DNA from 4 places in the Providencia sp. PROV003 genome. Region 4 is predicted to be linked to each of the others. Evidence: predicted binding sites of a transcription regulator. Region 4 holds the regulator's gene; each other region holds the start of a gene.
The links. The regulator CRP, encoded in region 4, controls carbon source genes, mostly activating them, when cyclic AMP is high. The targets are predictions, from matches to a motif close to ATGTGANNNNNNTCACAT.
Positions count from the first base shown of each region.

Region 1: a site for CRP is predicted at 4,171-4,188, ahead of udp (uridine phosphorylase). Genes of this name have one in related genera too.
Region 2: a site for CRP is predicted at 1,701-1,718, ahead of M1F14_RS20845 (NupC/NupG family nucleoside CNT transporter). Genes of this name have one in related genera too.
Region 3: a site for CRP is predicted at 1,799-1,816, ahead of adhE (bifunctional acetaldehyde-CoA/alcohol dehydrogenase). Genes of this name have one in related genera too.

Region 1 is NZ_CP096369.1:91,901-99,393, forward strand. Features, by position in the region: gene rmuC (DNA recombination protein RmuC) at 65-1,420, opposite strand; gene M1F14_RS00430 (DedA family protein) at 1,533-2,063, opposite strand; gene M1F14_RS00435 (tyrosine-protein phosphatase) at 2,213-2,995, opposite strand; gene udp (uridine phosphorylase) at 3,273-4,031, opposite strand; gene M1F14_RS00445 (GntP family permease) at 4,322-5,698, opposite strand; gene denD (D-erythronate dehydrogenase) at 5,709-6,668, opposite strand; gene M1F14_RS00455 (DeoR/GlpR family DNA-binding transcription regulator) at 6,732-7,493, opposite strand, start outside.
Region 2 is NZ_CP096369.1:4,561,818-4,569,310, forward strand. Features, by position in the region: gene M1F14_RS20845 (NupC/NupG family nucleoside CNT transporter) at 252-1,535, opposite strand; gene M1F14_RS20850 (TatD family hydrolase) at 1,840-2,625, opposite strand; gene M1F14_RS20855 (patatin family protein) at 2,618-3,700, opposite strand; gene M1F14_RS20860 (BON domain-containing protein) at 3,851-4,261, opposite strand; gene prfC (peptide chain release factor 3) at 4,457-6,046, opposite strand; gene M1F14_RS20870 (LexA family transcriptional regulator) at 6,303-6,950, opposite strand; gene M1F14_RS20875 (helix-turn-helix domain-containing protein) at 7,068-7,319, shown strand; gene M1F14_RS20880 (hypothetical protein) at 7,375-7,493, shown strand, end outside.
Region 3 is NZ_CP096369.1:2,970,578-2,978,070, forward strand. Features, by position in the region: gene adhE (bifunctional acetaldehyde-CoA/alcohol dehydrogenase) at 1-1,602, opposite strand, end outside; gene M1F14_RS13570 (YchE family NAAT transporter) at 2,068-2,712, shown strand; gene M1F14_RS13575 (ABC transporter substrate-binding protein) at 3,262-4,884, shown strand; gene oppA (oligopeptide ABC transporter substrate-binding protein OppA) at 4,984-6,624, shown strand; gene oppB (oligopeptide ABC transporter permease OppB) at 6,697-7,493, shown strand, end outside.
Region 4 is NZ_CP096369.1:345,897-353,389, reverse strand. Features, by position in the region: gene M1F14_RS01465 (hypothetical protein) at 1-832, opposite strand, end outside; gene crp (cAMP-activated global transcriptional regulator CRP) at 1,024-1,656, opposite strand; gene M1F14_RS01455 (OsmC family protein) at 2,012-2,413, shown strand; gene M1F14_RS01450 (phosphoribulokinase) at 2,504-3,370, opposite strand; gene M1F14_RS01445 (YheU family protein) at 3,428-3,637, opposite strand; gene M1F14_RS01440 (hydrolase) at 3,634-4,617, opposite strand; gene M1F14_RS01435 (LysE family translocator) at 4,720-5,325, shown strand; gene murP (PTS N-acetylmuramic acid transporter subunit IIBC) at 5,383-6,852, opposite strand; gene murQ (N-acetylmuramic acid 6-phosphate etherase) at 6,880-7,493, opposite strand, start outside.

The sequences.
Region 1 (7,493 bases), 250 kb from region 4:
CTGCTGATAGTTCAAACTTTTGTTAGAAGTGTAACAGTCTTTGAGGTAAAACCCTATCAGAAGTCTAAGATTCCGCACAATTAGATGCCTCTGAGCGCTCAATAAGTTGAGGCGCGATAGGTTGTTTAATTTCTACCCCTAGCTCTTTAAAACTTTCCGCCTGACTAATTAAATTACCTCGCCCTTGTGCAAGACGTTTCATTGCCGACAGGTAAGTATTATTCGCTTTATCAAGACTGGAGCCTAAAACCTGCATATCATCCACAAACAAGCGTAGTTTGTCATACATTTTTGCAGCTCTTTCTGCAATTTCTTGGGCATTTTGCCCTTGTCGCTCATAGCGCCAAATATTATTGATAGTTCGCACAGCCACTAATAACGTGGACGGGCAAACCAACATGATATTCTGTTTTATTCCTTCATCAAGTAGCTCAGGAGCTTCCTTTAAAGCAAGCAAATACGCAGGTTCAATAGGAATAAACATTAGAACATAGTCTAAAGAGCGTATTCCGGGTAACTGATGGTAATCCTTTCGGCTCAACATACGCATATGGTTGCGTATGGATGCAACATGATTTTTTAGCGCTTGTTGTTGTTCGTGCGGGTCTTCGCTATTGAAATAATGTTCATAGGAAACCAATGACATTTTTGCATCAACAACCACATCTTTACCTTCAGGAAGATGAATAATAACATCGGGTTGATAGCGAGTATTATAACCTGTATTGACACTGACTTGGGTTTCAAACTCGCTTCCCTCCCGCAGACCGGAAACCTCAAGAATGCGAGTGAGGATAGTTTCCCCCCAATTACCTTGAATTTTATTATCCCCTTTAAGTGCCCGGGTTAAGTTAACAGCTTCTTTGGTCATCTGATTGTTAAGCTGCTGCAACTGCCTTATTTCATACGCTAAGGTATGCCTTTCTTTCGCTTCTTCACCAAAACTTTGTTGAACTTGTTGGCGAAAACCTTCTAGTTGTTCACGAAAAGGCGATAACATTGCCAATAAACTTTTTTGTTGCTGTTCCGACGCCCTACGTTCATTTTGTTCAAAAATACGGTTTGCTAAATTTTCAAACTGCGCAGTCAATCGTTGTTCACTGTTTTGTAAAATACGTTGTTTTTCTTCATTTGCGAGCTGATTTTGTTCAAAACGGGTAATGACTTCACGAAGTTCGGCTTCTTGTTCCCGATTGATATCCCGTTGTGTGCGCAATTCTTGGTCAAGCCTGTCGTACTCTGCTTTCCATTGAGCAAGATGAATACTTTTTTCGTCACTTGCCGCCAATTGCCGATTGATTTGTTGTAGCTCTTGATCTTTGTGAGCTATTTTTTGAGCAATAGAAAACCACGTTGCTAAGCCACCCACTAAAATGCCACTCAACACACCAATAACTGCATATAAAAGAGAGGTATCCACGATTACACCCTTACTTTACAAAACCCAGTGTAAGGTAATTGGATACTGTATAAGTGTCCAGAGGTAATTACATATACTGAGAAAATTTTGCGAAGCATTTCGCAAGCTTTGCTTAGCCTACCCAACTTGCAAACCACTTCAGACCGAGTGCACCCGGTGCCAAGATGCCAAATGCCCAGATCATCGCAGAAGCAATATTTGCCAGTTGAAAATGACGCTGTGGCATCGCGCAAATCCCTGCCACAAGGGGAACAACCGCACGTAGAGGGCCAAAAAATCGCCCAAAGAAAATCCCCCATACCCCCCAGCGGTCAAAAAAACGATGCCCTTTATCTATCATTTGCGGGTTACGGGAAATCGGCCACATTTTGCGAACATTCTCTTTATAATGAAAACCAAACCAATAAGAAAGCCAATCCCCAAAAAATGCCCCTAAAGCGGCAGCAAGCCATATTGGCCAAAATGTAATATTACTTTCACCGATTAAAGCGCCTAACCCTAATAAAATGACTGTTGCAGGTAAAAGTAGCGATAAAAATGCTAATGACTCACCAAACGCGAGAAAGAAAATAATAGGAAGAGCCCATATTTCATTTTCACGAGTAAAGTCGGTTACAAGGGTAACGATTTCATTAAGCGTCAAAGCAATCCCCTATCATCATTGATTTACTTTATTACAGTAACGAAAATGTGATAAATCAAGGTTAAACGAAGCAAAAAATCCTTATCAATTAACCGAGTTATGGAATTTATAAGGCGCAATTTCCACAACTCGTCGTCACTTAAGATAGATCAATCAAGAAAATGACTTTGCAGTGCTTCCCGCTGGCCAGCCCCCAATCCAAAATCTTTCTCTAGCCATTTATCAACATTACCATAGTGACTTTCAATACTCTTTAAGGCAGTCATTAGAAAGTCTTCGCGCACGGAATAAACATACTCAAACTTTTTAACGATGTTTTCATTCATCGTTTTTGCATGCTCTGCTAAAAGATGTTTGCGATAAGGTGCTAGTGTTTCGTTGGTCAATAAATAATCTTCCATAACGGTTTCCAAATCGGCCCCGAGCGCAAAGAGGACTAATGCTGAACCAACGCCGGTACGGTCTTTCCCGACAGCACAATGTTGGACTATTCCACCTTTCTCTGGTTGTTGCAGTAAGTTCACCAGTTGATGATAAGCTGGGTTATTCAACGGTAATAATTCATACAGACGGAACATAAAAGCTTGTGGGTCAAATTGTTCTAATATTTCTGGGGTCAGTTTATCTAAGTTAGCCGAAACCTCCTTAGCTAAAGGATTCGCTGGCGCATGAATATAATGAGCCCCTTCCCAGATCACATCAGGCTTATCTAAAATTTCAGCTTCATCACGGTAATCAATAATTTGAAAAAGGTTTTGTGAATGTAAAACGGATTCATCTTCTTGAGTTAAGCGGTCTAATGACCCCGAACGAAATAGTATACCAGGTTTAATTTTGCTGCCATTAGGAAGTTTTTTCCCGCCAAGATCGCGGAAGTTAATCCCCCCTTTAAGAGGAAGTACTGAAGGGTGAAGATAAGGTGTTGTCGACATAATAATTCCTTTTAGCCCCACAGCTTTTATTCAGATTACAAAAATAAATGCATCCTGAATAATTTGAGGGCACATAATATTGATAATTGTTTTTATGACAATAACAGATCTACGAAATAAGGGGGATCAGATTATTCACTGTAAATTGTTAGCAATTACTAAATTTATAGGAAAAATATAAATGAGGGAATACAGGAAGAAAGTGCGGAGACTAAGCTCGCCTACTTTACATCCACAACCGAGTGAAATTTCAGTAAGCGAGCCAGTAAATTATTGACTATAGCAGACGACGAGCAGCCTCAACGACAATGCTTAGTACGTTACCTTCCGTTTTTTTCAGTAACGCTTCGTTTGGAATTTCTTGCTGGGTCCGGTTAACAATAACGCCTGCAACCATACCTGCACGTAAGCCTTTGCTACTGGAACACATAGTGAGCAATGTCGCCGATTCCATTTCATAGTTCATTACCCCCATGTCCTGCCACTCTTTCATTGAACCTCTGAAATGGCGCATAACACGGCCGGTATAAGTATCGTAACGCTCTTGGCCTGGGTAGAAGGTATCTGAAGAAGCCGTCACCCCAACATGTACTGTCGCACCCGCATCTTTTGCCGCAGCGTAAAGAGCATTAGTACAATTAAAATCTGCAACTGCTGGATATTCTAATGGCGCAAAGTGTTGGCTAGCACCGTCTAAGCGTACTGCACCTGTTGTGACTAACACATCACCAACATTAATATCTTCTTGGATTGCGCCTGTTGTACCAATACGTAAGAAAGTACGAATGCCTAGCTGAGCGAGTTCTTCAACCGCAATAGATGTTGACGGACCGCCAATACCTGTTGAGCACACAATAACCGCTTTTCCATCGAGCTCACCACGCCAAGAGGTATATTCACGCAATGATGCAAGGTGTACAGGGTTATCCATCAGACGTGCAATTTTTTCAACACGGTTAGGGTCCCCAGGAACAATCGCTACAGTTGCACCCTGTAAGTCACTTTTCTTTAAACCTAAGTGGAAAACGTCAGACATTTCAAACTCCTTTACACAATGGCATCATTAAATCAGTCATCACTGATTAATCGTAACTAGTAATATAGCGAGAAAACCATTAACTTTTAGTGATAAGCGTCACTTTTAATGAAAACAATAAAAACTTAATTTCATTATTTAGTGATATTCATCACAAATTAACATTTGCGCTATGTCTATTTAAAATCCGTTGATACCAGTATAGATGAAAGTTTGTCATAACCACAAAAAGCGCCCCTAATAGCTGGGCGCTTTGATTATTTGGCAGAACTAAAAATAATAACGCTATGTTAGAGAACTACATCAAGGATAAGGACACCAACTAAACCTATACCCCACGCAATAGTGGTAGGGATAGACCAAACAATAATTTGTTGTTTAACGTCCTTTATTCCCATCATTCTGTTCACAACCCAATATAGGCTGTCGTTGAAATAACCGAAGAACAGAGACCCCATTGTTGCCGCTTGCGCCGCAACTAATAAGTTAATATCGGGTATTTGGCTAATGATCGGCGCAGAAATAGATGCTGCTGTGATCATTGCAACTGTACCAGAGCCTTGGATCAAACGAACCAATGTCGCGATAATAAACGGAATTAATACAGGTGTAATAGGCAAGTTAGCAACATGCTCAGCAAGAATGTTCCCTGTTCCGCTATCACGTAACACCGCACCTAATGCACCACCAGCACCAGTAACTAATAGGATGATCCCCGCCGATTGCAAGCCTTCTTCCATACGGTCAATGACTTCTTCTTTCGTTGCTTTTGGCATTAATGTGTATACAGAGATCAATACACTTATTGATAAAGCAATAATCGGCGCACCTAAGAATTCAAAAGTCTGGAAATACCAATTGCCTTCCATACCTTGGAATGGTGCTGTTTTCAAAATCAAGCCATTAATTGCATTAATAAAGATCAGCAAAATTGGCGTGATAATCGGTAATAATGATAAAAATAAGCTTGGTAATGGTTTATTTGCTTTTTCTTCCATGTAACGGGCATGAACTTCTTTTAAATCTTCGCTGCCCGTTTCATCTGGCATAAACTCAGGATATTTAGTGCCTAACCATTTTGCGTAAAAAACAATACCAATAACACAGGGGAGAGCAAGGCTCATCCCAGCAAGGATCATCGCCCCGACATCAACACCGAAAATACCTGCAACGCCTAAAGGACCTGGTGTTGGCGGAACAGTATGGTGTGTAACAACGAGCCCACCAGCAAGTGCAACTCCTAATGTTAAGATGCTGCGCTTACCGTTTTTTGCCAGTGCTTTTGCCAATGGATATAAGATGACGAAAGCAGAATCAACAAAGATAGGGATACTGACAATATAACCAGTAATTGCCAATGCCCACTCTTCGCGTTTTTTACCTAACCATTTGATAAAGCTATAGGCTATCTGTTCAGCGGCACCGGAAACTTCCAATACCCTTCCCATCATTACCCCGAGTCCGATAACAATACCAATGCTACCGAGTGTTGACCCAAAGCCTTTCGTAATTACTGTCACTGTCTCTGCTGCTGTCAATCCACCAGAAATACCTGCGATTGCAGCAGCAATTAGCATCGCTAACAGCGCATGAACACGCGTTCGTAATACTAAAAATATCAGGACAAATATGGCCACCGCGAGGCCAATAACAGGAATATAGGACATAGTTTATCTCCTACTTGGATGCGCCATGGTGAGTGATAAACGAGCGTATCGCATCACTGAAAGAGCCATCTGCACGGAAGCCAAGTTCCAAAGCACGGCTGATATCAAATTTACCCGGCCAGCTAGCCACAATACGATTAATAGCTTCATCTGGTTCAAATCGGATAAGATCAACAGCGTCTTGCCCTGCAACTTCACGCAGTGCATCAATCATGCCTTGTACAGTAACGGTGATCCCCGGCAGATTGACTGTGCGCGATTTACCAAATTTTTCTGCTGGAATACTGACAGCATGGATAAAATTATTGATAACTGTTTCAGGGCTGGATAACCATAAAGCGAGATCAGGAGAGACAGGGCAAACACTTTCAATCCCATTTAATGGCTCACGAATAATGCCACTCGCGAATGAAGAAGCGGCTTTATTTGGCACACCTGGACGGATACTAATGGTTGGTAAACGCATAACACGCCCATCCACATAACCTTTACGTGAATAATCATTGACCATCAGCTCGCACATGGCTTTTTGGGCGCCATAAGAAGATTGAGGATTAACCACACATAAATCAGTGATCACCTCAGGTAATTCTCCGCCGAACACTGCTAGCGAACTGGTGAACATAAATTTGATTGCTGGGTTTTTGGCACGTGCAACTTCCAATAATTGGCGAGTTGCTTCGAAGTTAACCTTCATACCCAAGTCAAAATCACTTTCAGCGTGGCTACTGACGATAGCTGCTAGGTGGAAAACCACATCAGTTTGCGCATCAATCAGTTTATCGGCCGCACCTGGCTGTGTTAAATCTAACGCAACACAACTGACTCGTGCATCCTCAATGGGTGCTGTAGGGCACTGAATATCGGCTAAAACAAGGTGGTCAAAATTTAAGCCCTGAGTATTTTTAAGCAAAGCAGCGGCTAGCTGCTGGCCCAGAAAGCCTGCGCCACCAGTAATAATAACTTTCATTGTAATTCTCCTTGCTATAGCCTTTTAACTGGCTATGCAGTTCTAGGTAAGATTATTTATGTTTTATGTCTTGATTAAATGAAGTTTTATGTTTTGTTCTGTTATCCGTTGCACGACATCCGTTGGCAGTTGGTCATCGCAAATAATGTCGTGCAATTGATTCAATGGACAAACACGGAACATGCCATATTTGCCGAACTTACTACTATCTGAAACCAGCACGCAACGGCGAGCAACATCAAGTAGAGTCTGTTTTATCTGAACTTTTTCTTCATGTGGGGTCGAAACCCCATGCTGTATATCCCATGAACTCGTACTGATAAACGCAATGTCCACATTTAACGTTTGCAGCATCATTGCCGCGGTATTGCCTACGCAAGAATGGTTACGTTTATCTACCTGCCCCCCGGTGTGATACAGGTTTAACTGTGACTTATTCATCAGATACTGCATGATAGAAAAATCATTAGTGACAATAGTTAAATTAAAACGCTCACCGAGTACTCGTGCAATTTCAAAGGTCGTCGTCCCAGCATCGAGATACACAACTTGCCCATCTTCAACTAATGAGCTAGCAAACTGCCCAATTTCACGTTTATGACGGTGATGCAACCGTGCTTTTTCACTCCAAGGGAGCTCTTGGCGTAGTGCATCATTTAATTTAACGCCACCACTAACACTGGTTACTTTCCCTTTTTCTTCCAACATGCGGATATCACGTCGTACTGTCATATGCGAAACATTCATTAGCTCAACTAAATCACTAATTGAAACAGTTTGGTGCTCATGCACATAACGATAAATAAAATCACGACGCTCAGAAGG
Region 2 (7,493 bases), 460 kb from region 4:
AATGTTACATTATTAAAATAATAAATGTGATACAGATTGCAATTATACCTAATCTGACGGCCATTTTATTCTCTCAAATGGCTTTTCGATACATGCTTTATCATTAATTTACTACGTTAAGAGTAGTTGAAAATTTTCGATTGATATAAAAATTCACAAAAGAATATAACGCATCAAATTAAAAACGGAAGGACAAGAGCCCTTCCGTTATATTTGTTTAAGAGAGCCAGCTTTTGCCCCTCGAAACAACATCAAGCAACTGCCGCTGCACCTAAAGTCAGGAAGAAGCCTGCAATTGTTGCACTCATTAAGTTAGACAGTGTACCTGCCATAACCGCTTTCATGCCTAAGCGTGCGACATCACCGCGGCGACTTGGCGCCATTCCGCCCAACCCACCTAATAAGATAGCGACAGATGATAAGTTAGCAAACCCACACAGCGCAAAAGAAATAATCGCTTTTGTATGGTCAGATAACACTTGTTTACCCGCGGCTAAAACCTCAGCATCTGCCTTCATGTACTCACCAAAGTTCATGAATGCAACAAACTCATTCACAACAATTTTTTGGCCAATGAAAGACCCTGCGACTGTCGCTTCGCTCCATGGCACCCCAATGAGAAATGCAATCGGTGCGAACAACCAACCGAGTAATAGCTCCAGTGATAATTGAGGATAATCAAACCAGCCACCAATTCCACCTAAAATACCATTAATTAACGCGATCAACGCGATAAAAGCCAATAACATTGCACCCACGTTCAGCGCAAGTTGCATCCCTGATGAAGCCCCTGAAGCGGCTGCATCAATAATGTTGGCAGGGCGCTCGTCTTCAGCAACTAAATCCGTCGCATCAACTCTGTCTTTAACATCTTCTGTTTCTGGTACCATCAGCTTGGCAAATAATAGCCCACCCGGCGCTGCCATAAAGGATGCAGCTATCAGGTATTCCATTGGGACGCCCATTTGAGCATAACCCGCCAATACTGACCCTGCAACAGATGCCAAACCACCACACATGATGGCGAATAGCTCAGATGTTGTCATTGTTGCGATATATGGACGTACCACCAGTGGCGCTTCTGTTTGACCAACAAAGATATTCGCTGTGGCTGATAACGATTCTGTTCTGGAGGTTCCTAAGACTTTTTGCAGACCACCGCCTAATACCTTTATCACTAACTGCATGATGCCTAAGTAATATAGAACCGCAATCAGTGATGAGAAAAAGACGATGATAGGCAGCACGCGAAAAGCAAAAATAAAGCCGCCGCCACCAAATAATTCAAACATTTTATCGGAAACAAGGCCCCCAAAGATGAAACTCATCCCATCTTGACCATAACCAATAACTTTAGAAACAGCGTCAGACATTCCTTGGAGCACACTACGCCCCGCGGGAACATAAAGGACAAATGCGCCAATAACAAGTTGGATTAAAAATGCACCACCGACTGTGCGGAGTCGAATAGCCCGGCGATTGCTAGAAAATAGGACGGCTATCGCGATAAGCACCGCCATTCCTATAATACTCATAATGAGCTGCATGGAAGGATCCCTGTTCACTTGATTTTAAATTGATATATAAGGAAACGTGTACGTCACCTTGTCTCTTAGTTTGATGATTATACCTAGTCATCATGAATAACCCGCAATACTCATCACAAATACGTGGTGCAATAAACAATAAAAATTCAAATAATGTGACAAAAATCACAAACAAGACTCGGTTTAGTCTGGAAAGGCACTAAACATCTCATCAACCAAAGCAAAATATGAATGGAGCAAAATAGATAGGTAGCAAGCTTACATAAATATTATTTATCGTTTATTTGCGGTTTTACTCCGTTAGATTAAATAACGACAAACTATTGTTGTAAAGTTGTTGGGCAATTTCTGCGGGGGATTCGTGGCGAAGTTCACATAATGCACGAAAAACCCATTGAATACGTTCTGGCCGATTTGGCTCGCCTTGAAAACCTGACACTGGCATGTCCGGTGCATCCGTTTCTAGCAGTAACGAGGAAAGGGGTAAATTAGATATCACATTACGTGTTTTATTGGCTCTTTCATAAGTAATCGTCCCACCAACACCAATATAATAGCCAAGTTTAACAAAAGCTTGCGCTTGAGATAAGCTCCCTGCAAAGCCATGAATAACACCACGAGCAGGGACATCCATACGGCGCAATATCGCCGCTAGCTGATCGTGGCTTTTTCGTGAATGCAAAATAACAGGTAAATCGAATTGTTTTGCCAGCCTTAATTGTGCAGAAAGTATTTTTTGTTGATGCTCGAACTGTGGATTTTGCATGTAAAGGTCTAACCCTATCTCCCCTATCGCCACACAGTTTTTATCTTTTTTATTAAGGTAATCGACTAAAATATCAATGTGTTGATCTTGATACTGGCTTAAGTACAACGGGTGAAAGCCCATCGCGGCATACAACGATGAGTGCTGCTGTGCTAGTTGCCACACGCGTGCAAAATTATCGACACTGACAGTTGGGATAATAATCTTACTCACCCCATTTTGCTTAGCAAGCGCTAAACTGTCAGTAAATGCATCACTGAAAGGTGGGAAATCAAAATGGCAATGGGTGTCAATAAACCGCAGATTATCCATCTAGCTTCTCACTAGCTTGCATCCCTTTTAGGGGCTGTGTAGCCATTGTAGGGACTAAATCTCGATGTTCTTCTGGCTCGATTTGTATATCAATCGGGTTTAATTCTATTTTTTGCTCTAAGGTACGGCTAAATCTACGCCTATTTTCAATAAACGCATCCCCAAGTGCCGCCATAAAATAGCGGCCGCATCGTCTACCCGTATGATAATCTTGGTTCAATGAAGAAACTTTACTTCCCAGCGCACTGCTCTTGAGTGGAACCGGTGGGTAAATTTCAAAGATCTGTACATCCTTAGGTGGATTTTCAATAAATTCCTGCGTCTTACGGTAGCTTTTAAGGTGAATTTTTAACATTGCAGCCATGCGCTGCAAGCCATTACTATCCCCCTCTAACCAGCGAGTCATTCTTTTCACCCATTCAGGCGTAAAATACATTTGTGATGGCACTGTACGGATCACAACAATCGTCTCAGCACCACGATGATAAGCCTCTTCAACTGGAACCGCCGCGCTGATCCCACCATCGAGGTACAAAGTCCCACCAAGCTCAACACCTGTTCGATAAAAACCAGGAATAGCGCTCGAAGCACGGATAATATCTAACCAAGAATCTGCTGTAGGTTGTAAGAACTCAGCCATAAAGTCATCGCTGCGGCTTGTCCCCATATAGAACTCGCGCCCTGATGCAAGTAATTCAAGCCCTGCTTGCATCCGCAATGGTAATTCTTTTGCCGTTGTTTCAACTAACCAGTCAAGGTCAATAAGATGCCCCCCACGAATAAACCGTAGTGGGTTAAAGAAAGCAGAATTGGTGGTATAGCGAGTAATCACTCGTCGTGCATAACCTGCTTGGCCGCAGATATAAGCAGAAAGATTTTGTGCCCCAGCAGAGGTACCAATCATTAAGTCAAAAGGATTAAAATCGGAAATTAAAAACTCGTCCAGTACGCCCGCAGTAAAAATCCCTCGTTGCCCACCACCTTCACATATCAGTGCGGTTTTCCCCGAGTTAATGTTGTCTAAAAATGCGAGGGGCTCAATAGTGCCCAATGTCACTGCGACGTGTTTCCCCATACTACCCCTTAATCCGTTATTTCTTGTATTTTTGACTAAAGGCTCTCAAGCCACCTAAAAATAGAATGAGCCTTCTAACGAAAGCCCATTCTAACGGATCTGTATAATAAATATTCAGCAATTTGCGCTATTGATACATTTATTTACCAATCAGTTGGCAAGCACCAGACCATTTTGGACTGATTTCACCCCATTAACTTGTGATGCCACCAGTACAATTTTGTCAATTTGATCCGTCGAGGTGACAAAACCTGATAAATAAACCACTCCATTAACGGTTTTCACTGATACATTGTTACTCGAAATACCTTTCGTACCGAGTAGTTTTCCTTTCACATCAGCGGTGATCGCAGAGTCATCAATATACTCACCCGTATTTTTTGCACCGCTCGAAATTGCATTTCCTGTATCTTTACCCGCCATTTCAACGGTTTTTGACGCGCTGTCCCACGTTTCTGAAGCTTGTTTTTTCAAAGCGCTATCTGATGATGAGCTACAAGCCGTGAGCGCCCAGCTCAACCCAATAACCCCCAAACAGCTTAATAGCGTTGCTTTTTTCATAAAAAACCTTCCTTTCACTGTGATGGACTAACTAATAATATAGCCTAAGTAAAAAAACGTTAAAAATAAAGAGAAAGAAGACAAAGACAGAATATTCTTGATGCAAATGCGATAAAAAACAGAAAAATAGGCTTTAAAAGAAGGTCGAAAGAAGATCCCCCGCTACAAAACTAGTAGCGGGAGAGAAAAAACGTATTAGTGTTCGCGTGTTTTACGGAACCTAACATCAGGGTAGCGTTCACTAGTGAGATTTAAGTTCACCATTGTTGGCGCAATATAAGATAGGTTATCACCGCCATCAAGTGCTAAATTTTGCTCATTTTTACGTTTAAATTCTTCGAATTTTTTCGCATCGTCACACTCAACCCAACGAGCTGTAGAAACGTTTACGGCTTCGTAAATAGCTTCTACGTTATACTCGCTTTTCAGGCGTGCCACTACCACATCAAACTGCAACACACCGACCGCGCCAACAATTAAGTCATTATTGGTTAACGGACGGAAAACTTGTACCGCACCTTCTTCCGAAAGTTGAACAAGGCCTTTTAACAGTTGCTTTTGTTTTAATGGGTCACGTAAACGAATACGGCGGAACAATTCAGGTGCAAAGTTAGGGATACCCGTAAACTTCAACTCTTCACCTTGTGTAAAGGTATCACCGATTTGGATAGTCCCATGATTATGTAAGCCGATAATATCCCCCGCATAAGCATTCTCAACTTGAGAGCGGTCACCAGCCATAAAGGTTAAGGCATCAGAAATTACCACATCCTTTTTAATACGCACTTGACGTAGTTTCATGCCTTTTTCATAAGTACCTGAAACAATACGCATAAATGCAACACGGTCACGGTGTTTCGGGTCCATATTAGCTTGGATTTTGAACACAAAGCCCGTAAATTTTTCTTCTGTTGCTTTCACTTCACGCAAATCTGTTTTACGCGCTTGTGGTTGTGGAGCCCATTCGACTAGCCCGTCTAACATATGGTCAACACCAAAGTTACCTAAAGCCGTACCAAAAAATACCGGGGTTAACTCACCTTGCAAAAATGCTTCATGGTCAAATTCATGGGATGCGCCTTGAACAAGCTCAAGTTCATCACGTAATTGGGCTGCCAGTTCGTCTCCCACAGCAGCATCCAATTCAGGGTTATTTAACCCTTTAATAATGCGAATTTCTTGAATTGTATGGCCTTGACCTGTTTGGTATAGGATGGTTTCATCACGCAGTAAGTGGTAAACACCTTTGAATAATTTACCGCAACCTATAGGCCATGTGATTGGGCAACAGGCAATTTTCAGCTCGTTTTCCACTTCATCCATTAATTCCATTGGGTCGCGAATATCACGGTCCAATTTATTCATGAATGTTAAGATTGGCGTATCACGTAAGCGAGTAACTTCCATCAGTTTACGTGTCCGGTCTTCAACCCCTTTACCTGAGTCAATAACCATCAAGCAGCAGTCAACCGCAGTCAACGTCCGGTAAGTGTCTTCCGAGAAATCTTCATGCCCTGGGGTATCAAGTAGGTTAACAAGGCAATCGTTATAAGGAAATTGCATGACAGAGGTAGTAATCGAAATACCACGCTGCTTTTCCATTTCCATCCAGTCGGATTTAGCGTGCTGGTTAGAACCCCGGCCTTTTACCGTACCAGCCCGTTGAATAGCATGCCCGAACAATAACACTTTTTCAGTGATTGTGGTTTTACCCGCATCGGGGTGAGAGATGATAGCAAAGGTCCTTCGCTTATTGATTTCATTAAGAAAATCTTGGTTTGCCATGTATAAATTCTTTTAGTTTGTACACGGATTTGTACACACTTTTGGAAGTACTCTCTTTTCAGTTCTTCGCTTGTCAAATCCGTCGTGTTAATCGTAATTGGCCGCTATTTTCGCTGATCTTGACTTTATAAACAATCAATGGTTATCTAATCGGTTACCATTTACTCTCAGCGTGCACCAATGCTCAGTTGTAGCTGTTTGCAATCGTTGCTTCTTCAGCTAATGAACAACTGTGGCTAAACCACAAATTCCTTCGCTACCAGAAATCGATGATAGCTTGTCGTACTACACCGATGATGGTGCAGTTGCCGTTGATCGGTATTGCAGGGTATTGCGGGTTCAAAGGTTTTAGATACTTCTGTTCACCATCAATAACCAACTGCTTAAAGGTTGCTTCTTTCGAATCATCCAAACGCGCAACAACCAATGAACCTGAAGAGTAAGGTAACTCAGGATCAACAACGATCACTGCCCCCTCAGGTATGGATTTTTTTCCGCTTGGATTTTCCATACTGTCGCCTTTTACGCGAAGTGCGAAACAACCCTCATGTGCTTTCCCAGTGACTTCACGCCACTCCTCAGCATCTTCATGGGCAAATCCCTCCGCTATTTCAGTCCAATCACCGGCCTGAACCCAGTTAATGAGAGGAATTCTTCCCTTAATATCAGGCCCGACTTCTACATTACCGACCCCCAAGCCAATCTCGCCATCACCTGTGGCGAGCCAATGAGCATTCACGCGAAGCGCCTCCGCGATCTGCATGGTGTAACGAGACCTAGCCGATTTACCAGAGCAAATCTGGCTGATCGACTGCTGTTTGATACCAATGCGACGAGCCAACTCAGACTGAGTTACCCCAGTAAGCTGCAAGGCATGGTTTAGTCGTTCGGATAAAGTTTTCATAAGCCCGCATTCTACAAATAAAACTGTAGTCTTTCAACAATTTTAACTGTTGACTTATCTACAGTTTAAACTGTAACATTCAATCTTGTAACAGTTATTATTGTAATAGGAGACGGTATGGAAGTGTTCAAAACGACACAAAAACATCTCCGCCGTGCCATTGACTTGGTCGGCGGGCAATCAGCATTAGCAAGAGCCATCAACTCAAAACAGCAAAACGTCTGGTTTTGGTTGAATAAATCAGGGCGTGTTCCCGCTGAATTCGTTTTACCCATCGAACAAGCTACGCAAGGACAGGTAACCCGATCTCAGTTAAGACCGGACATCTATCCCGAATGCCCAAGCGAGCTGAAAGCCAGTAACCAGTAGGATTAAGGGCAAGTAATGGTCAGCATTTTACGTAAACACAGAAGCGAGTACCTCCATGCGTGATTATGGCAAGGTCTATACCCGCTTTTGGCTAAAGCAAAACGTTTTGTCCTGGAGTGACTCTGCGAAGTTGCTAGGACTGTATTTGCTTACATGCCCACATTGTAATTTGCT
Region 3 (7,493 bases), 2.1 Mb from region 4:
TGCTTGCATTTGGGCAGCGCCTTTACGTACAACTGTTAATGTTGGGTCTGCTTCAACTTCAAAGAATACGTCTGTTTCAATGTGGTGTTTTTTGAGTACATTGACTACTTCATCAACATAACCATTATTGAATAAATAACCATCAGTGACGATAAAGGCACGTTTCGCACCGTCAGTTGCAATCTCTTCAAGGGCGATAGGTAGGCAACCACGACGGAAGTAGATTGAATTTGGTAGTTTATGCCATAACATGTTTTCAGCTCTCTTCGCCACAGTTTTAGTGTTGATCAAGTGTTTTGGCCCGACGTTTTCGGAAATAGAGTTACCCCCCCAAGAGCCACAACCCAATGTGAGAGAAGGAGCTAGTTTGAAGTTGTATAAGTCACCAATACCACCTTGCGAGGCCGGCGTATTAATTAAAATACGTGCTGTTTTCATTTTTTGGCCGAAGTAGTTCACTCGTTCATGTTGATTGTCTTGGTCGGTGTATAAGCAAGAAGTATGGCCAATCCCTCCCATTTCGACTAATTGTTCAGCTTTGGAGACGGCATCTTCAAAGTTTTTACCACGATACATGGCTAAGAGCGGGGACAGTTTTTCATGGGCAAAGGGTTCTGAATCATCAATAACTTTAACTTCACCTATCAAGATTTTAGTCGTGATAGGGACAGTGATGCCCGCCATTTCGGCAATTTTAACAGCAGGTTGGCCCACAATGGCAGCATTTAAATTACCATTTTTCAAAATGATTTCTTGAACCGCTTTAAGTTCTTTACCTTGCAGTAAATAGCCGCCATGGCTGGAAAAACGCTCACGAACTTGGTTGTAGATCTCATCCACAACAACAACGGATTGTTCTGAGGCGCAAATAACGCCGTTATCGAAGGTTTTTGACATGAGAATCGATGCAACAGCACGTTTGATATCTGCTGTTTCATCAATCACAACAGGGGTATTACCCGCACCGACACCAATCGCTGGCTTACCAGAGCTATAGGCTGCTTTAACCATACCTGGTCCACCTGTCGCTAAAATCAGGTTAATATCAGCGTGGTGCATCAATGCATTGGATAATTCAACGGAAGGGGAATCAATCCAGCCAATAATATCTTTTGGTGCACCTGCAGCAATAGCGGCATTAAGTACTATTTCAGCTGCACGATTGGTTGCATTTTTCGCACGTGGATGTGGAGAGAAGATAATGGCATTACGTGTTTTTAGACTAATTAATGATTTAAAAATTGCAGTTGAGGTTGGGTTAGTGGTTGGCACAATGCCACAAATAATACCGATAGGCTCTGCAATCGTTATTGTTCCAAATGTTGGGTCTTCAGATAAAGTCCCACAGGTCTTTTCGTCTTTATAGGCATTATAGATATACTCAGAAGCAAAATGATTTTTTATCACTTTATCTTCAATAATACCCATTCCAGATTCTTCAACAGCGAGTTTTGCTAGGGGGATACGTGCATCAGCGGCAGCGAGAGCAGCAGCACGAAATATTTCGTCAACTTTTTCTTGTGAGAAAGTCGCGAATTCGCGTTGAGCTTTTTTGACACGAGCAACGAGTTCATTGAGTTCGGTAACGTTAGTTACAGACATATAGATTACTCCTGATAAATGTTAAACTTTTTAAGCCAATGAGCAATGTATCGACAAACTGGGCGAAAAAGACTGCCTAAAAGTGAAAGTATAGATAATTCTAATAATAACGCTGCTCATCATCGCCTATTGGCTTAAAAATCTTATTAATCCTGTCTATCAGTTAAGAATAGATTAACAAAATAGGAATTAAATAAAGTGATCTAAATCACGAAAATGCCAAGCTGACACCTTTCAGCAGGCTTATATTCATATACGTTATGTAAGTGTTATTGTTCTATGACTTAATTTAATATGACTAATACATTTGTGGGGAAAAATTCATTCATTACTCACTAAAATAACAAGGAAATTTAGTTTGTTATAGAAAAAATTATTTCGCGCAAGGAAATTAGCACCAGAGGTGATAAAATTAGAAAAGGTATCAATGCATCTCTTAAGAGAACTGTTTAAGGAAATGGCTGAGTGAGCATCGCATTACTCGATTTATCTGGTTACATTAAATTTTTTATTGGTCTTTTTGCACTTGTAAACCCAGTAGGCATTCTACCTGTGTTTATTAGTATGACTAACTATCAAAGTAATGCAGGGAGAAATAAAACTAATACTGTAGCGAATACTTCAGTCGCTATTATTTTATGTACTTCACTACTCATAGGTGACTCAATACTTCAGTTGTTTGGTATCTCCATCGATTCATTTCGCATCGCAGGGGGGATATTAATTGTGACAATCGCAATGTCGATGATTAGTGGAAAAATTGGTGAAGATAAACAGAATAAGCAAGAAAAAACAGAAACTGCAGTAAGAGATAGTATTGGTGTTGTCCCGTTAGCACTACCACTAATGGCCGGTCCGGGGGCAATTAGTTCTTGTATTGTGTGGTCATCTCGTTGGCATGGTTGGCAAAACTTTTTGGGTTTAGCGCTGACCAGCATTCTCTTTGCATTTTGTTGTTGGTTGCTATTTCGTTCAGCATCTTTACTTGTTCGTTACCTTGGCCAAACTGGGATTAACGTTGTAACTCGTATTATGGGGCTGTTGCTTATGTCGTTAGGGATTGAGTTTATCGTGACAGGGGTTAAGGCGTTATTTCCTGGGTTGTTATAATTTTTATTCTTTTGCCTATCTAGCTATCTTTGTTGGTTGCAGTGGTTTGTTGCAGCCAACATTCCCTCGAATTGTATTTTCTACTTCTGAATACTAACCATTCATATACAGACTACTTTTATTACCCTCAGATGCCCTCAAAATTAGAGTAATTAACAATTACGGATAACAAATATGTTAACTGTAATTATATGTCGCATTTTTTGCTAAAGCAGGGATAAAAAGTAAGAAATTGTGAGCTACGTAAATTTATTCACTATTCTAATTAGTGTTTGTTAATGATATGTTTGGAACCACAAAAAAGGCGATACTGCTTTTTGGGTGCGGTAATTTTTTTATCATAATGTTATTAAAGTATATTTTTTACTTTTGCATGATTATTTGAATATTCATATAAAGTTTTTATGCGCAAAAATGTTAAAAACTTGTTATTGATATTTGTTGGGGAGAGCGCTATTTACTTTAATAAACAGCAAACTTGATAGTTATAACAATCAACTAATTTTGTAGAGAAGGCTGCTAATGCAGTGATAGCGCCATCAATTAATCATGAGGGATATGATGATCAAATCAAAAATGGGTTTTGGTGCACTCTCGATATTATTTATTACGCTTCAGGCTAATGCGACAGATACGGCAATTAAGTCACCGCAGGTGATCACGATAAACAATGGCTCAGAAGTCACATCACTTGACCCTCATAAAGTGGAAGGGGTACCAGAAAGCAATATTATTTTAAACTTACTTGAAGGGTTAGTGTACAGCGATATCGACGGAAAAGTAGCGCCTGGGGTCGCGGAAAGTTGGACAAATGACAATTATATAACGTGGGTTTTCACTTTACGGCAAGGGGCTAAATGGAGTGATGGTACGCCAGTTACTGCTGAAGATTTCGTTTATAGCTGGCAGCGGTTATCGGACCCAAGTACAGGGTCTCCTTATTCGAGTTATTTACAAAATGCGTATATTTTAAATGCCGATGCTATTTTAGCCGGTAAATTACCTCCGACGGCGTTGGGTGTTAAAGCGCTTGATCCTCAGCATTTACAAGTGACACTTAGCCATCCAGTTCCCTATTTTGTCGATATGCTTTCTCATACATCATTGAAACCTGTTAATAAGAAGGCAATAGAGCAGCACGGTGAAAAATGGACTCAACCACAAAATTTTGTAGGCAATGGGGCTTATTTACTTGATAAGTGGGTCGTTAATGAACGTATTGTAGTAAAACGTAACCCATATTATTGGAACAATGACAGTAGCCGTATAGACCAAGCTACATTTTTAGCGATTACCTCAGAGGTCAGTGATATTAACCGTTACCGTAGTGGTGAGATAGATATCAGCAATTCTGCAATCCCGCCTGTTCTGTATAAAAAAATGCAGCAAGAAAAGCCGGATGAACTGTATGTTCGCCCTTATTTATGTACATTTTATTATGAAATAAATAACCAGAAACCGCCATTCAATGACCCACGAGTACGTGAGGCAATTAAGCTCGGGTTAGATAGAGAGACAATAACCAATAAAGTTATGGCGCAAGGGCAAGTCGCAGCTTATGGGTTTACACCAACTTTTATCAATAATGGGAATTTTACGTTACCTGAATGGGCCGATTTAACCCAAGAACAGCGTTATAAGAAGGCCAAAGAGTTACTTTTAGAAGCCGGTTATAATAAAGCAAACCCGTTAAAATTTTCATTACTCTATAACACTTCTGATCAGAATAAACAGCAAGCTATCGTCGCAGCCTCTATGTGGAAAAAAAATATAGGTGCGCAGGTGACTTTACAAAACCAAGAATGGAAGACGTCATTACAAAGCCGTCATGAAGGCCATTATGATGTCGCTAGAGCGACTTGGTGTGCAGATTATAATGAGCCTACTGCTTTTCTAAACATGATGTTGTCACAAAATAGTAATAATACTGCATTTTATAGTAATTCTGCTTTTGATGCGTTACTTGCACAGGCTTTAACTGCTCCTGATGACCAATCTCGTCATGATATATATCAGCAAGCTGAAGCCTTGTTGGACAAGGACTCGGCCATAGTTCCTGTTTATTATCGCGTTAGTGCGCGCATGATAAAACCTACGATTAATGGATTTAAAGGCAAAGACCCTCTTGATTATACGGATATTAAACGGTTATATATAAATGAACCTAATTAATAATATCTAAATAATTATAAAAAGTGTTCACTATTCTAGGTTTTAGTGAATATGAACAACACACAATCATAATAAATATGAACGGGAGTAACCGATAAGATGAGTAAATTAATCAATAAATCGATTATTGCACTTAGCGTGACCGCAGGGCTGGCTGTGGGGTCAATAGCGACGAGTTTTGCGGCAGTTGTTCCTGCGGGTGTGGAACTTGCAGAGAAGCAGGTGATGGTACGTAATAATGGGTCGGAACCTCAATCGTTAGACCCGCATAAAATTGAAGGGGTACCTGAGTCAGCATTAGCGCGGGACCTTTTTGAGGGGATCACAATTGTCGGCCCTGACGGTGAGATTTTACCTGGCTCAGCAGTTAGCTGGGAAAATAAAGATTTTAAAGAGTGGACGTTTAAAATACGTGATGATGCAAAATGGTCCAATGGTGACCCTGTCACAGCAGAGGATTTTGTCTATAGTTGGCAACGTTTAGCAGACCCTGATACGGCATCACCTTACGCAAGTTACTTACAGTATGCACATATTCAAAATGTTGACGATATTATTGCAGGTAAGAAAAAGCCTCAAGAGCTTGGTGTTAAGGCTCTTGATGATAAGACATTAGTTATTTCACTTAGCGAAGCCGTACCTTATATTCCTAAGTTATTAGCTCACTCATCTATGTCGCCAGTGAATAAAAAAACCATCGAACAGCATGGCGCAAAATGGACTCAGCCACAAAATTTCGTGGGTAATGGCGCGTATAAATTAAAAGGTTGGACGGTGAATGAACGTATTGTATTAGAGCGTAGCCCTAGTTATTGGGATAATGCGAATACTGTGATTGACCAAGTGACTTTCTTACCGATTTCTTCCGAAGTGACTGATGTTAACCGCTATCGTAGTGGTGAAATCGATATGACTTATAGTAATTTACCGATTGAGCAGTTTAAAAGCTTACAACAAAATATGCCAAATGAGTTAAAAGTGAGCCCATATCTGTGTACTTACTATTATGAAATCAATAATGAGAAACCACCGTTTAATGATCCGAAAGTCCGTGAAGCTCTAAAATTATCCATGGATAGAGATATCATTACTTATAAAGTGAAGGCGCAAGGAGATATCCCAGCGTATGGCTTTACTCCTCCATTTACCAGCGGAATGAAAGCTGAAAAGCCTGACTGGTATGCGAATATGACCCAAGAGCAACGCAATGAAAAAGCCAAACAGTTACTTGAAGAGGCCGGCTACAATAAAGGGAACCCATTAAAATTCAATTTACTGTACAACACTTCAGATTTACATAAACGTATCGCAATAGCCGCTTCTTCTATGTGGAAAAAGAATATAGGCGCGGAAGTTAAATTAGAAAACCAAGAATGGAAAACTTTTTTAGATAGCCGACATCAAGGTAATTATGATGTTGCTCGTGCTGGTTGGTGTGCTGATTATAATGAACCGTCATCTTTCCTCAATATGTTACTTTCCTACAGCAGTAATAATACCGTTCACTATAAAAATACAGATTTTGATGCCGTAATGAAAAAAACATTGCAAGTCAAAACAGATGAAGAGCGGGCGGCGCTCTATCAGCAGGCTGAAGAATTACTCGATAAAGACTCAGGTGTTGTTCCTCTTTACTACTACGTTAATACGCGTTTGGTAAAACCTTATGTTGGTGGTTACAGTGGCAAAGACCCGTTAGATAACCTGCATACTAAAGACTTATATATTATCAAACACTAATAAACTTGTTCTGGCTCCATTTAGTGTGGAGCCAGATATTAGCCTAATAGGCAATAGATGTAGGAAAGAGCAATGTTTAAATTCATTTTGCGTCGGTTGCTAGAAGCGATCCCGACGTTACTGATCCTTATTACAATCTCATTTTTTATGATGCGCTTGGCGCCAGGAAGCCCTTTTACAGGGGAACGTAAACTCCCGCCTGAAGTTATGGCCAACATTGAAGCGAAATATCATCTCAATGACCCAATGTATAAACAGTATTTCAATTATTTGATTCAGTTATCCAAAGGGGATTTTGGCCCATCATTTAAATACAAAGATTATAGTGTTAATGACCTCGTCGCTAAGGCTTTCCCAGTGTCAGCAAAGTTAGGTGCAACGGCATTTATTATTGCGGTTCTTTTTGGTGTTTCAGCCGGGGTTATTGCGGCGCTAAACCAAAATACTAAATGGGATTTTACAGTCATGGGGTTTGCCATGACGGGGGTTGTCATCCCCAGCTTTGTTGTAGCACCACTATTGGTGCTGATTTTTGCCATTCATTTGAAATGGCTCCCTGGTGGTGGCTGGGATGGCGGTAACCTTAAACACATGGTTTTACCCATGGTTGCATTGTCATTAGCTTATATTGCTAGTATTTCCCGTATAACTCGCGGGTCGATGATCGAGATTATGCACTCAAATTTTATTCGTACTGCACGCGCGAAAGGGTTACCCCTAAGAACTATTATTCTACGTCACGCATTGAAACCGGCTTTGCTTCCTGTGCTTTCTTATATGGGGCCAGCATTCGTTGGGATCATTACGGGGTCAATGGTCATTGAGACAATTTTTGGCTTACCGGGCATTGGCCAGCTTTTTGTTAATGG
Region 4 (7,493 bases):
TTTTAATTGAATTAACATTTCTATTAAAGTGATTTTTTCGTGGTTTATAGTCTAATGGCATAGATTTGTTAGATAGTTTGTAATGTTGCATGATATATTGTGTTCTTAATACTGAAGTTTTTGTTTGTTGTATATTTCCCTTGAATTCAAAAGTGCTTTTAGGTAGAGGAATGTATTTGGAATTATCTTGATTATTATCAGCAACTTTATAGTACACATATTTAAACTTTTTCTGAGAGGAATTCTTTGTTTTTTGTTTCATTGGTTCCAAAGGTAAATCAATATTATTGGTATTTTTTTTGTTTGTTCTGGTTATTAAAGGGGTTTTAGTGCTATTTTTATTTTCTAGTTGCTTAGGATGATGGTGATTTTTTATGATTTCGTTTTTTATTTCTGAGTTTTTGATGTTAATCCCTGGAGTTTTAACGTACCGATACAAAAAATCAGCATATTTATGAATTTCTTTATCAGCACTATTAAAATCCTCAAAAACTGTTTGGTTTTCTGTTATTAGTGAGTCTGCATCTTGTTCATTATAAAAAGTAGATGTATAAAATTTATACAATCGGACTTTCAATTGATTAACTTTATGCTTAAATTCGTCAGCGCTCAATAATTTAGTATTATTTATACTTTCTGAATCACTTTCATAAGCTGAGTCAATGCTTTCTAGGCTATAAGCATCTGATAGTTTAGATTGTTGCTGAGTGGATAAGGGCTCTTTTCTCGATGAGGCAGTCACAGCAAAGATTTTCTTTATAAAATCATCGGAATTGCTAATGTTTTTAAAAAGTTCGGAATGGCCTGACAAATTGCTAAGTGTAATTTTCATAAATATAACCCTACTTAATATTATGATTATTATTTTATAGAGAGCTAAATAGATAAAATATAAAGAAACGATACTCATTAATATAAGCATATAAATATGTTGCTATAATTAAACTGAAATAGCTTTATATCGACGATATAAAGCTATTTTAAATTGCATGCCTCGCCAAGAGAGCGAGGCTGAAAGGTTAATTAACGTGTACCGTAAACAACGATGGTTTTACCGTGTGCAGAGATCAAGTTTTGATCTTCCAGCATTTTTAAAATACGGCCAACAGTTTCACGGGAACAACCGACAATTTGGCCAATTTCCTGACGGGTAATTTTGATTTGCATACCGTCTGGGTGGGTCATTGCGTCAGGTTGTTTCGCTAGATTCAATAGGGTTTGAGCGATACGGCCTGTGACATCTAAGAAGGCAAGGTTGCCGACTTTTTCTGATGTTGTTTGTAAACGACTGGCCATTTGCGCTGAGAGACGCATTAAAATATCAGGGTTAACCTGAATCAATTGACGGAATTTTTTGTAAGAAATTTCAGCAACTTCGCAAGCGATTTTAGCTCTCACCCACGCAGTACGTTCTTGCCCTTCTTCAAATAACCCCAGTTCACCAATGAAATCCCCTTGATTCAGGTAAGAGAGGATCATTTCTTTGCCTTCTTCATCTTTAATTAAAACAGCCACTGAACCTTTAACGATATAGTAAAGGGTTTCTGCTTTCTCACCCTGATGGATCAGTGTGCTCTTGGATGGATACTTATGAATATGGCAGTGTGACAAAAACCATTCAAGAGTAGGGTCTGTTTGTGGCTTGCCGAGAACCATTAGCGTTATCCTCTGTATGTTATTGCAGCCATCCGGAAAAGCTTACCAGAAAGGCTGGCTTTAAAGTCACTAGCTTAGCATATTAATTTGCCTTATATACCCTAAATAATGTGAAGAGCTGAATAACTTCAGCGCATTCGATAGGCTAGGGTAAACAAATTGATATCAACACTATAATATAATCAATTAAACCGCTGAGTTTTGATCTTAGTCCTATCAACTAAGTATTGTTTGTAGCATATCCAATGAAGAAAGTCTCCCCTGTATCGCTTCAGCCTAATAAAGCTGATATAACATTCATTATATCTATGGAACAATGTAGCCTTTAAACCGATTTCATTTCAAGGGGAATAAAATGGAAGCAAGAGTAAAATGGGTAGAAGGACTTTCCTTTCTAGGTGAGTCAGCTTCAGGGCATCAAGTCATGATGGATGGTAATGCAGGTGATAAAGCACCTAGCCCAATGGAAATGGTGCTAATGGCGGCAGGTGGATGTAGTGCAATAGATGTCGTTTCAATTTTACAAAAAGGGCGAAATGATATTACTGATTGTGAAGTTAAATTAACATCGCAGCGCCGTGAAGAAGCTCCACGTTATTTTGTTAAAATACATTTGCATTTTATCGTAACAGGAAATGAATTAACGGAAAAAACGGTTGAAAGAGCTGTTCAGCTCTCGGCTGAAAAATATTGCTCAGTGGCACTGATGCTAGAAAAAACGGTTGAAGTCACTCATAGCTTTGAAATAAAAAATTAAAAATAAATTTATTTTTTATATTAAAATTTTAATAAAAAGATGCTTACCTTAATTAATGGTAAGCGTCTTACTTATTATTTGAGAAATAATTTAACTGTTTTTCTGATTAATTAACTTTTCAACTAATGGCATCATGATCAATTCCATTGCTAGACCGAGTTTTCCTCCGGGTACGACAATGGTATTCATAGCCGAAATAAAAGAACCGCAGATCATTGAAAGCAAATAGGGGAAATCGATGTGTTCGAGCCCTCTAAAGCGGATCACAATAAAACTTTCATCTTGTGAAGGGATAGTTTTGGCTGAAAATGGGTTGGAGGTGTCTACAGTCGGAACTCGTTGGAAGTTGATATGAGTACGCGAAAACTGAGGGGTAATGTAGTTGATATAGTCCCCCATTGAACGCACAACAGAGTCCATAACCGCTTCACGGGAATGGCCCCTTTCGGTCGTATCACGAACCAACTTTTGAATCCATTCAAGATTGACAATCGGGACAACGCCAACAAGTAAATCAACATGTTGCGCTACATTATGCTCAGGTGTAACAACCCCACCATGCAGACCCTCGTAGAATAACACATCAGTTTTTTCAGGGAGTGGTTCCCAAGGTGTAAAAGTACCTGGTTGTAGACCGTACGGAACCGCTTCATCATAGGTATGTAGGTATTTTCGTGATTGTCCACAACCTGTTTTTGCATAATCAATTAAAGTTTGTTCTAGCAAAGCAAAGTCATTCGCTTCAGGACCAAAATAACTGATATGCCGACCTTGTTCTCTCGCCTTGCGGATAGCCATGTCCATTTCAGGCCGCGTGTAACGATGAAAGCTGTCCCCTTCTAATGTAGCTGGTTGGATATTGAGTTGGTGGAAAACTTTACGGAATGCTTGGCTAGTTGAGGTCGTGCCTGCACCACTGGAACCGGTGATAGCAATAATCGGATGTTTTTTGGACATAGCGAACTCCCTGTGTTGCGCTTATGTCCACTATGGCAAAATAGCGAACAAAGCGGGTTAGCGGGTTTTAGGCATGAAATTAACCGACTCATGCAATTCAGACCAGACTAGCACAATTTCGCCAGAAACTAACTGCCGTTTCACATCATTAACTTTGTCTTGTAAGCTTTTCTCATGTGCCCCATAGTCAGTTCCTTCTCGTAAAACATAGCTTTCGATGAGGCTTTCCAGTGCTTCTGGAGATAACTCACGCCAAGGGATAATCATGGGTTTTCCTTATTTAAATAAGGGGTTAACCATTGCGGAATTCGAGTTTCTAGCCACATTTGCGGTTTTCTAAAGGTCCCGCTGACAAAACCAACGTGCCCGCCATGTTCTGTCATTTGATATTCCACATTATGGGGAAGAAAAGATAAATCAGGAACAACCTCAGGAGCCATAAATGGATCATCTTTGGCGTGAATAATTAATGTTGGTTTAGTAATGTGAGCCAATTTAGGTAATGCACTGCATTTCTGATAGTAATCTGAGGCATCATCAAAACCGTGGATACGTGCAGTGATAACATCATCAAAATCACGAATGCGTTTAACTTGCTTAAGCTGCAATAAATTCAGTGGTAATGACCCAGGATAGCGTACGAGTTTACGAGTTGCGTTACGTTTTAAGCCATTTAATAAATAGCGTTGATAAAACTGGGAAATGCCTTTTTCCATTCGTAGGGAGCAAGCCTCTAACATTAATGGGGCAGATACAACCACTCCCGCATCTAAATCCGCATTTTGACCACTTTCAGCCAAGTAACAAGCCAACATATTCCCACCAAGGGAATACCCCACAGCAGCCGTTGGCGTATCACCAAAAGTTTGTTTTAACCAGCGTAAGAAGTAGCGAGCATCATCGGTTTCACCTGAATGATAAATACGCTGTTGGCGATTGGGTTCGCCGCTACACCCACGAAAGTGCATGACAACGCCCAGCCAGTCGTGTTTTTCCGCTGTTTCTAACATTCCATGAGCGTAAGGGCTCTTAAAATTACCTTCTAACCCATGAAAAATGACTAAGCGTGGTTTATGAGCCGCAAGCTCAGGTTTTTCACTCCATGCGAGATCAATAAAATCACCGTCAGGCAATTCAAGTCGCTGCCAAATAGGTTTAATTTTCGGGGTTCTACGAAAAATCCTAGGCAGTAGAGTTTGGAGGTGTGGATTTTTAGCCCAACTGATTGGACGAAAGTTTTCAGACATAACCTTATTTTTATTTAATAGGAGCTCTTGTGAGTCACATAACATACTGTTATTTTTTTGTGATGCAAGTAAACAAATTTGGGTTTGAGGATTAAATTATAAATGACACTGGGGCTGATCTTTTCTCTTTTTACATTTCTATTCATTGCAGCAGTCACACCCGGCCCTAATAATATGTTGCTAACATCAAGTGCGGCAAACTACGGTTTTCGTCATGCGATTACATTATGCTTAGGTATTATGCTAGGTATGCAATCGATACTTTACCTCTCAGCATTTGGTATTGCTGCACTTTTATTGCTCTATCCTGCGATTCATATTGCCTTAAAAGTGGTGGGCAGTGTGTATCTTCTCTGGCTGGCATGGAAAACAGCAACAGCTAATTATGCACCAATTAAGACGGATAGCGAAGTGGGGAAAAGCGTAACATGGTATCAGGGGGGCTTATTACAATTTCTAAACCCTAAAGCTTGGATGATGGGACTAGGGGCAGTTGGTGGCTTTAGCCTGCCTGGTGAGTTATTCAGCCAATCTATTTTAGTCATGAGCGTGGCATTTGTAATCGTCAACTTAGTGGCAGGTTTGATTTGGATGGGCTTTGGCTCATTGATTAGCTTATTTTTACGTAGTCGCCAAGCTTGGTTTATCTTTAATTTAGCGATGGGGCTGCTAACTGCGCTGTGTGTCCCATTGATTTGGTTGGAATAGCGTTTTTTATTGATTGAAAAAAGCAGCCCTAAGAGCTGCTTTTTGTTTAGGGCATGATTAACTTAAATCTACGCCTTTACTACCAAACAGGTAGGTAAATAGGAAGCCGCACACATAGGAAACCAATACTCCCCCCGCGTACACAGCCATCCCGGCGAGGACACCTTGACCGGATGTCATTAATGGAATGGCAATTAACCCAGATGGCCCAAACACAGTATTTAAACCGACAGGTAACCCCATCCACGCGACGGCCCCGATAAAGAAACCACCAGCTGCGCCACCTAAACAGGCGGTGACAAACGGTTTGACGCGCGGGAGTGTGACACCATAAATCAGCGGCTCACCGATCCCTAAGAAACCGGGGAACAGGGCGCCACCAATTTGCCCACGGGTGACTGAACCTTTTTTCGCTTTCACATACAAGGCGAGGGCTGCACCCACTTGACCAGCACCCGCCATTGCCAATATCGGAAATAGTGAGTTAAACCCTTGTGCATCAACGAGGGCAACGTAGACAGGAATAAACCCTTGATGAACACCAAACATCACGGCGATTAAGAACACCCCAGCCAAAATAGCTGTTCCAATAGGATTGCCATTTAAGTGCATGAATAACCAAGACATTCCATCAAACAGCCAAACACCAATCGGCATGATAAAGATAAAGGTTGCTGCGCCCACAATTAACAGAGTTATGGTTGAGGTTAAAATAATATCAAGGCTGGATGGGATAATTTTGCGAACTTGTTTTTCAACCCATGCCCCAAAAATACAGGCAATTAAAATTCCAATGATGTTGCCTCGAGGGTCAATGTGCCAGCCGAAGAAGTTTGACATCCCCGAATAAAAGCCTTTTGTTGCTTCTGGGTCGTAACCTAAAATAAATAAAGCGGCAATAATGGCACCATTAACGCCACTACCTCCAAAGGCTTTTTGGGCATTATAGCCAATTAATAGTCCCATAAAGGTAAATAAACCTTTGCCGAATATCGCGAGATAGGCAATGGCACTTTTTAACCAGCCCAACTGTTGGGAGTCCGGTGGAAATAAGTTTTCATTGGCGACTAACAACCCAAGCAATGAGGCTATCCCCATCAAAAGACCCGCTCCGATGAATCCTGGAATCAATGGGGTAAATATGGTAGCGAATTTTGAGAGAAAGCGGTGTACTGCGCTAGTTTGTTTCTTTTTTAACTGCTGTTTATTAGCAGAAGCAATTTGGTTAAGGTCTTGGGTCTGATGAGAAGACTCGTCGATATCATCTTCAGCATCTTCTAGCATTTGGTTCATTAAGTCCGCGGCAGTTTGGGCTTTACCGGGGCCCAGAACAATTTGCAGTTGTTCATCACTTTCGATAACGCCAAGCACACCTGCGATTTGTTTTAGTGCGGCTTTATCGACTAATTGATCATTATTGAGTGTGAGTCGTAAACGGGTCATACAGTTACCCGCTAATTTAATATTGCGACGACCCCCAACCTGTTGCAGGATCTGCTGCATCATTTCTATTGTTATTTTAGCCATACCATTTATCTCATTAAAATCCGCGAATTAGGCGGAAGGTGCCATATTGAGTGCTGTACGAATAAAACCATGATTGTCCGAGAGTAGTTGACGTGCATCATCGGCATTCAGGCCGGTTAACACCATCAAAATGGCCGTTTTACAGTGCCTATCACATTGTTGAAGCGCGGTTTCTGCGGTTGCTCGGTCGCAGTCTGTTGCCTCCATGACAATCTTCGTTTGCCTTTCAATTAATTTGGCATTGGTGGCTTCTACATCGACCATCAAATTACCAAATACTTTTCCAATGCGGATCATCGCGCCAGTAGTGATCATATTCAGCACTAATTTCTGAGCGGTTCCCGCTTTCATGCGTGAAGAGCCTGTGACCACTTCTGCGCCCACAACAGGGGTGATAGCGATATCTGCTGCATTAGCGATAGGGCTATTTGGGTTACAGCTGATGGCAGCTGTGGTTGCACCAATCTTGTTTGCATAGGCTAACGCACCTAACACATATGGGGTACGCCCACTCGCAGCAATGCCAACGAGTATATCTTTTTCATTAAATTGAATATTTTTCAGGTCTTGCTCACCTAATTCGGGTTTATCTTCTGCATTTTCAACGGCACGGAAAATCGCTTGGTGGCCGCCTGCAATAA